2 regions of the Pseudomonas sp. LR2-20 genome follow, and region 1 is predicted to be linked to the other one. Evidence: riboswitches for the same ligand, from Rfam matches in the RefSeq annotation. Region 1 holds a riboswitch; the other holds the start of a gene.

Region 1 (4,058 bases):
GGGCTGGACAGGGCAAAGCCGGTGGTGTTGATCAACACCTCGGCGCCCACTTCGTCCAGCCAGGCCTCGACCTGCTCCAGGCAGGCGCTTTCCTTGAGGCTGGCCACCGCGATGGGCAGTGGGTTGAGCCCGGCCGCCTGCAAGCGCTCGCAGAACACGTCGATGAACGCGGTGTTGGCGGCCTGCAGGTGCGAGCGATAGAACAGCAACGGGGCTACTGGGTATTCGCTGTGCCACTGGCTGTACCAGTCCTCGAGCAGCGCACCGGGTTTGCCCGGGTGATACACCGACGTGCGCGGCAAAGGCTGCGGTTCGTCCCAGCTGTAATCGCGCCCCAGCCACTGGTTGGCCAGGCATTTGAACAGGTTGACGGCATTGCTTTTGCCGCCCTGGCGCAGGTAGTGCCAGAGCCGCTCGGCCGCCTCGCCGGTGACTGTGCCCAGGTCGGTCAATTCCGGGTCAGGGCGATCATCGCCGGGCACCAGGATCAGCTGCACACCGCGCGCGGCCAGTTCGACCAGCTGCTCGACGCCGTAGCGCCAGTAGCCGACGCCGCCGTGCAGCGACACCAGGATCACATTGGCATGGCGCAGCACCTCGTCCACATACAGGTCAACCGAAGCATGGTTCTGCACCTGCATCGGGTTGGCCAGGCGCAGGCTGGGGAAGTCGGCCGGCAGTTGCTCGGCGGTTTCGGCGAGCAATGCCAGGTGCGAATCGCCGCTGCAGAGAATCACCAGCTCGGCGGGTGTCTGGCCGAGGTCGGCGATGCTGTCGTCCGGCACGAAGCCGCCGGGCTGGGTCCGCAGCAGGTGCATGGGTCAGGCGCCCAGGGCCTGGCGCAGGCGCGTTTCCAGTTGCGCGGCATCGAGGTCCTGGCCAATCAGTACCAGGCGGGTGATGCGTGGCTCGCCGGCGCGCCAGGCGCGGTCGAAGTGCTTGTCGAAACGGGTGCCCACGCCCTGCACCAGCAGGCGCATCGGCTTGCCTGGGATGGCCGCGAAGCCTTTGGCGCGCAGGATGCCGAACTCCACCACCAGCTGGGTCAGGGCATCGAGCAGCAGGCTTTCGTCGGCTTCGGGCAGGTCGATGGAGATCGAGTCGAAGGCGTCGTGGTCATGATCGTCATGATCGTCGCTGTCATGGTGGGAATCGTGGTGGGTGCGGCGGCCGTCGATGTGCGCCTCGGACTCTGCACCCACGCCCAGCAACACCTCCAGCGGCAGCCGGCCGCTGCTGGCCTCGATCACCTTGACCGCAGGCGGCAGCTCTTCGGCCACTTCGGCACGGACCTTGGCCAGGCCTTCGGCGTCGATCAGGTCGGCCTTGTTCAGCACCACCAGGTCGGCGCTGGCCAGCTGATCGGCGAACAGTTCGTGCAGCGGCGATTCGTGGTCCAGGTTGGGGTCGAGCTTGCGTTGCGCGTCGACCTGTTCCGGGTAGGCGGCGAAGGTGCCGGCGGCCACGGCCGGGCTGTCGACCACGGTAATGACCGCGTCAACGGTGCAGGCGTTGCGGATTTCCGGCCACTGGAAGGCTTGCACCAGCGGCTTGGGCAGTGCCAGGCCACTGGTTTCGATGAGGATATGATCGAGGTCGCCGCGGCGTGCGACCAGTTCGCGCATCACCGGGAAGAACTCTTCCTGTACGGTGCAGCACAGGCAGCCGTTGGCCAGTTCATAGACGCGGCCGCTGGCTTCTTCCTCGGTGCAGCCGATGCTGCATTGCTTGAGGATTTCGCCGTCGATGCCAAGCTCGCCGAATTCGTTGACGATGACCGCGATACGGCGGCCCTGGGCGTTGTCGAGCATGTGGCGGAGCAAGGTGGTCTTGCCCGAGCCGAGGAAGCCGGTAACGATGGTGACGGGGAGCTTGGCCAGTGTTTTCATGTCGCGTTGCCCTTGGCAGGTTGGCGCGGGCACACGGGACGAAAGCCGCAGGCCAGGCCGGCCGGGCTCGTTCGCCACCGGATCACCCCGCCCGGTTGAAAGTCGAAATCGTCTCGAGGCAGGTCTCCTGGCTTGCACCGTTCCAGCTCTTTGCAAGAGGCTGGCGGGATGACGCCTTCCCGCGCGTTGGCGCAGTGGCTGTGTCGATCCGTTATGGGTGCCTACAGTTGCGGGGGCAGCCGCGGCTTGAACCGCGTTCCCGTCTTAGCTTCGGCCTGGCCGAAGAACCTCGAAGTCGCAAGGCTACGCGGGGGGTGGCGGGGGGTCAACTGTTGCCTGGCAGGTGTTTGCCGAAAGTGTTGCAGCGCCTATGAGATCGAGCGCCGCCCGCGCGGCGCATCGCGAGCTGCGCTCGCTCCTACGTTTGTTTCCGGCCAGTAACGCCTGTGCCAGGCGCGCGCGACCGCCTTGTTGGTACGACGCGATATCGCGCCATGCGCCAAGGCGTTCGCGCGAAAATCCCCCAGGAATAATTGGCCCGAAACAAACGTAGGAGCGAGCGTAGCTCGCGATGCGCCGCGCGGGCGGCGCTCGATCTCATAGGCGCTGAAACGCTTTCGGCAAACACCTGTCAGCCTCTACGCGCCCCCCTTCGCGCCCTCACTCCAACCCCCGAAGGAACCGCCGGCATCCGCTACTGCCTGATGCTGTATCGATTTTCAGCTTAGCTATAGATACACCTGCTGCCCCTCAAAACGGAGCCGGCATGAAGAAAAACCCAATCAGCCGACGCAAGAACGATCATCTGGATATCGTACTGGCCGCCGGCAATAGCTCATACGGCGTAGACCCAGGCTGGTCGGCACTGCGTTTTGAACACTGCGCATTGCCGGAATTGGCCCTGAACGACATCGACCTGGGCACCCAACTGTTCGGCCATACCCTGCACGCCCCGCTGCTGATCAGTTCCATGACCGGCGGTGCCGAACGCGCACGCTTCATCAACCAGCACCTCGCCGAGGCTGCCCAGGCACTCGGCATCGCCATGGGCGTGGGCTCGCAACGCGTCAGCCTGCGCAGTGGCCACGACCAGGGCCTGACCACCGAGCTGCGACGCCTGGCACCCGATGTGCCACTACTGGCCAACCTCGGCGCTGCCCAGTTGCGCGAGGCAGATGGCCTGGACCTGGCGCGCCGCGCCGTCGACACCCTGCAGGCCAATGCCCTGATCATCCACCTCAACCCCCTGCAGGAAGCCGTGCAGCCAGAAGGCGACCGTGACTGGCGCGGTGTGCTGAAACGCATCGAAACCCTGACTACCCAATTGCCGGCGCCGGTGATCGCCAAGGAAGTCGGTGCAGGCATATCGCCCAGCGTGGCGCGCATGCTCTGCGATGCTGGCGTCGCCATGATCGACGTGGCCGGTGCCGGCGGTACCAGCTGGGCAGCGGTGGAAGCCGAACGCGCCAGCAGCGCCGCCGAACGCGAGGTCGCCCTGGCGTTTGCCGACTGGGGCATCCCCACCGCTCACTGCCTGCTGGCCGTGCGCCACGCCGTGCCGGAAATCGGCCTGATCGCCTCTGGCGGCGTGGCCAATGGCGTCGATGCCGCCAAGGCCATTCGCCTGGGTGCCGACCTGGTAGGCCAGGCTGCCAGCGTACTGAGCGCCGCCGTGAGCTCCACCCAGGCTGTGGTGGAGCATTTCGATATTCTCCTGCGCCAGCTGCGCATCGCCTGCTTCTGTACCGGCTCGCGCAACCTCGCGCAGTTGCGCAGGGCACGCTTGCTGCCGAGCCACCTGCCACCGCCATGAGGCCTGTTGCTGTGGCATGATCAGTGTCCCCTTCCCGCTGGCGCATCGGCATGCTGATCGACGAAGAACTGACCCTGAAAAAGCTCGAAACCTTCCTCGCCTTCATGCGCAGCGGCAACCTCGGCCGCGCCGCCGCTGAACTGTCCACCAGCGCGGTCAGCGTGCACCGCGCCATCCACTCCCTGGAAAGCGCCCTGCGCTGCCCGCTGTTCAAGCACGAGGGCCGCCAGTTGATCCCGCTTGAAAGCGCCTACGTGCTGGAAAAGAAAGCCCGCCAACTGATCCAGGACGCCGAGCAGATGGTGCGCCAGACCCGCGAAGCCGCCGGTTTCTATGCCGAGCGCTTCCGCCTCGGC
Region 2 (4,058 bases), 570 kb from region 1:
GCGGCACGGGCCAGCACCAGCACCAGGGCGAACGCCGCCAGGGCACCGGCGAAGGCGCCGCCGGACATGCTCAGGGCTGCGCTGCCCAGGCCCAGCAGGCCGACCAGCACCGCGCCGGTCGAGGCGCCGGCGGACAGGCCCAGCAGGTAAGGTTCGGCCAGCGGATTGCGCAGCAGCGCCTGCAGGATCACCCCGCAGGTCGCCAGCCCCGCACCGCAGGCGGCGGCGACCAGCGAGCGGGGCAGGCGGTAGTTCCAGACGATGCCGGCGTCGATCGGGTCGACCGGGTAGCCGGCCTGCCACAGGTGGTTGGCCAGCACCTGGCAGACCACGCCCGGCGACAGGTTGGTCTCGCCGATGGCGGTGCCGGCCAGCACGGCTGTGAGCAGGGCCAGCAGGGCCAGAGCGCTGTAGGGCAGTGCTTTCATCACTGCGCCGCTTTGCCGCTGGCGAAGGCCGCAGACAGGGTCTGCAGGCCACGGAACAAGCGGATACCGGCCTGCATGGCGTCGGCATCGAGGATGATGATGCGGTTGTTTTTCACCGCGTCCATGTGCTTCGTCACCGGGTCGCTGTGGAGGAATTCGAGCTTCTTCTGATAGTCGTCGGCAGGGTAGCGGCGGCGGTCCATGCGCGCGATGATCAGCCAGGTCGGGTTGGCTTTGGCCAGGGTTTCCCAGCCCACGGTCGGCCACTCCTCGGTGGACTCGACCACGTTGCGCACGCCCAGCGTTCGCAGCATGAAATCGGCCACGCCCTGACGGCCGGCAACGTAGGGAGCGATGCCGAGGTCGGCACTGGAGAACCAGAACAGGGCCGAGGTGTTGCTCAGGTCCTTGCCGCTCAGTTGCTGTTTCGCGCTGTCCAGGCGAGCCTTGAGGTCGGCATTGAGTGCGGCGCCATGGTCCTGCACATCGAAGATCTCGGCCAGTTGGCTGACGCTCTTGTAGATGCTCTCGATCTGAAACGCCTGCAGGCGGGTGCCGTCGGCGCCGACCAGGTTGTCCTTGCCTTCGCAGTCCGAGGGCAGCAGGTAGGTCGGGATGTTCAGCTCGCTGAACTGTTCACGGGTAGCGACCGCGCCCTGGGCGCCGACCATCCACTCGAACTGCACTGCCACCAGCTGCGGGCGCTTGCCGACCACGGCTTCGAAACTGGGCTCATTGTCGGCCAGGCGCGGCACCTGAGCGTTTTGCGCCTGGTACTCGGGGAGCACGTTGTTGTACCACAGCGAGGTCCCGGCCAGTTTGTCGCCCAGGCCCAGCGCATAGAGCATTTCAGTGCCGGCCTGGCCTATGGTGACCGCACGCTCGGGCGCCTGGGTGAAGGTCTGCGCTGTGCCGCAGTTGTCGAGGGTTAGCGGGTAGTGGGTGGCGGCGGCCTGGGCCAGGCCGGTGAGGCTCAGGCCTGCGAGCAAGGTGGCGATACGGGGCAGCATGCTGGGCGATCTCCTATCGGACAGTTCTGGTGAGGAACGCACGGACAGGCATCGCCGAGCCCCTGCATGTACAGGGGCAACACGGATGGCCATCCCGGACACCCCGCCGGTTGGTGAATGTTTGCCGGCAGGTCTCCTGACTGGTGCGTCCTCGCCCGGCTCCGGCCTTCCCGGATCTGTTGATCCAGTGGCATCGATGGAGCAGGCTCGGCACCTACAGTTGCGGGGGCAGTTCCGATTGGCGCGCCTTGTGGGGCGGGCCCTGGGATTCCCTATTAATTCCGTGGTGGAAACCGGCGGCCCGCATGGTAGACGATCCGGCCGCCGGGTGAAACGCCAAATCAGAAGTACTTCAGCCAGCGGATGTCGCGCCGGCGCGCCTTGAGCCGGGCGAACCCGCGCACCGGCAGGTACAGCGCCACTGCCAGCAGCAGCGCAGCCAGCCACACCGCGCCGATGCCATCGAAGCCGAAGTAGTCGCCATGGTTGAGGCCGAGCAGCGCCACGCAGGCCAGGTACAGCAATTTGAGCACGTACAGGTGCAGCAGGTAGAAGAACATCGGCGCCGCGCCGAACACCGCCAGGGCGCTGATCCAGCGGGCAAGCCCTGCGCGTTCGAAGGCGCGCAGCAACAGCAGGCCACAGCCCAGGGTCAGGGCCAGGAACAGCAGCGAAGGCGGGTACTTGGTGATGTTGAAGAAGCTCATCAGCGTCTGGGTGATGGTTGGATAGCCGCTCCACGGCGCTTCACCGTAGCCGTTGTAGAGGCGCAGCACCATGAAGCCGAGCAGGGCAATGACGCCGGCCATCAGCAGCCGATGCTGGCGCTCGGCGGCGTCGCTGCCACGGGCGAACCACGGGCCCAGGCCATAGCCCAGGGCGATCACGCCGATCCACGGCAGCACCGGGTAGGAGGTGCGCAGGCGCAGGTTCTCCGAGACTTCCAGCCAGCCACGCTCATGCAGGATCGCCCACGGCACGTGCATGGCCGAGTCCACGCCGAAGTGCAGGCCGTCGAGCAGGTTGTGCCCGGCGATGATCAGCGCGCCCAGGGTGAGCAGGGCAGGGCGTGGCAGCCACACCAGCAGCGACAGGGCGATCATGCTCACGCCGATGGCCCAGATCACCTGCATGTAGATCACGCTCGGCGGCAGCTGGAAGGTCCAGGCGAAGTTGACCAGGGTGAATTCCAGCACCACCAGGAACAGCCCGCGCTTGAACAGGAACGCCGAGACATCGCTGCGGCCCTGGTACTTCTCGCCATACAGCCAGGCCGACAGGCCGGTGAGCAGGACGAACACCGGGGCGCACAGGTGGGCCAGGGTGCGGCTGGCGAACAGCGACGGGTCGGTGGCATCGATGCTCATCGGGTCGCTGACCTGGCGGTGCAGGAAAAAGGTTTCGCGCACGTGGTCGAGGAGCATGAACAGGATCACCAGGCCGCGCAGGGCATCGATGCTCTGCAGGCGCTGGGTAAGCAGGGTGGGGGTGGCTGAGGCACTGGTCATGGAAAGGGTCGCAGGCAGGAATCAATGTCAAATGAAACGTTATCTTATAACTATTTTATTTGCGGTTGATAGCAGTTTTTGAGTTGCCTGAGCTGGCCTCTTCGCGGGCAAGCCCGCTCCCACAGGTACTGTGCAAGGCCTGAAGCTTTTGCAATCCCTGTGGGAGCGGCGGTTCGGCGCCCCGATTCACCCGCGAAGAGGCCCTCAAATCAGAAGGTGTAATCCACGGTGGCGAAATACGACCGTGGTGCGCCCATCACCCATTGCTCGCCACTGAATATCGACGCCACATACTCCCGGTCGAACAGGTTGTTCACCTGCAACCCCAGCCGCACATCCGGAAGCACCTGCCAGCCGATGTTCGCATCGACCACGGTATACCCCGGCGCACGCTGGCTATTGGCCGTGTCGGCATAGCGCTCATCCACATACCGCGCGCCAATCCCGGCTTCCACCTGCTGGCCAAAGCCCTTGCTCAACCACAGGTTGGCCGTGCGCCGCGGTACATTGGCCGGCCGGTTGCCGGCACGGTCCTGGGCCACGCCATCGACCACCTCCTCGAAGTCATCGAACTTCGCCCGCACCAGCGCGGCATTGGCCGACACCTGCCACTGCTGCCCCAGGGCCAGCTCCAGCGACATCTCCAGGCCATCGGAGGTCTGCTGCCCGGCCTGCTGCGCCTCGTGGGTGATCGGGTCATCCACCAGCAGCTTGCGCTTGACGATATGGAACGCCGCCAGCGTCCACTCGCCACGGCCCTCCCAGAAGCGCTGCTTGAGGCCCAGTTCGGTCTGCTTCGCCTTGGTCAGGTCGTAGTGCATCTGCGTCGGGCTGAGGCTGACCAGGTTGTCCACGCCGTCCTCGCTGGTGGAGTACTGGCCGTAGAGCGACAGGTCGTCGCTGACCGCGAACACCAACCCGGCGCGCCAGTTGCCGCCTTGCAGGCTGCGGTCGTTGCGGCTGCCGTCGACCAGGTTGTCGCGGTCGATATGGTTCTGGTCGCGGCGCACGCCAGTCACCAGCGACAGGCGTTCGCTGAGTTGCAGGCGGTTCTCGGCGAACAGGGCGAAGGTGTGGGTGCTGGACAGCGTCTGCGGGCGGGTCGGCGAATC

What was found. Region 1 has a riboswitch for cobalamin ahead of cobW (cobalamin biosynthesis protein CobW). Riboswitches for the same ligand answer to the same signal wherever they lie in the genome.
Region 2: linked by a shared signal. The riboswitch ahead of OCX61_RS16965 (ABC transporter substrate-binding protein) and the one ahead of cobW (cobalamin biosynthesis protein CobW) in region 1 are both predicted to bind cobalamin.

What each region holds. Positions count from the first base shown of each region.
Region 1 is NZ_AP025944.1:3,239,940-3,243,997, forward strand. Features, by position in the region: gene cobN (cobaltochelatase subunit CobN) at 1-818, opposite strand, end outside; gene cobW (cobalamin biosynthesis protein CobW) at 822-1,889, opposite strand; cobalamin riboswitch at 1,990-2,196, opposite strand; gene fni (type 2 isopentenyl-diphosphate Delta-isomerase) at 2,656-3,702, shown strand; gene OCX61_RS14480 (LysR family transcriptional regulator) at 3,753-4,058, shown strand, end outside.
Region 2 is NZ_AP025944.1:3,810,415-3,814,472, reverse strand. Features, by position in the region: gene OCX61_RS16970 (FecCD family ABC transporter permease) at 1-428, opposite strand, end outside; gene OCX61_RS16965 (ABC transporter substrate-binding protein) at 428-1,438, opposite strand; cobalamin riboswitch at 1,548-1,751, opposite strand; gene OCX61_RS16960 (acetyltransferase domain-containing protein) at 1,780-2,946, opposite strand; gene OCX61_RS16955 (TonB-dependent receptor) at 3,156-4,058, opposite strand, start outside.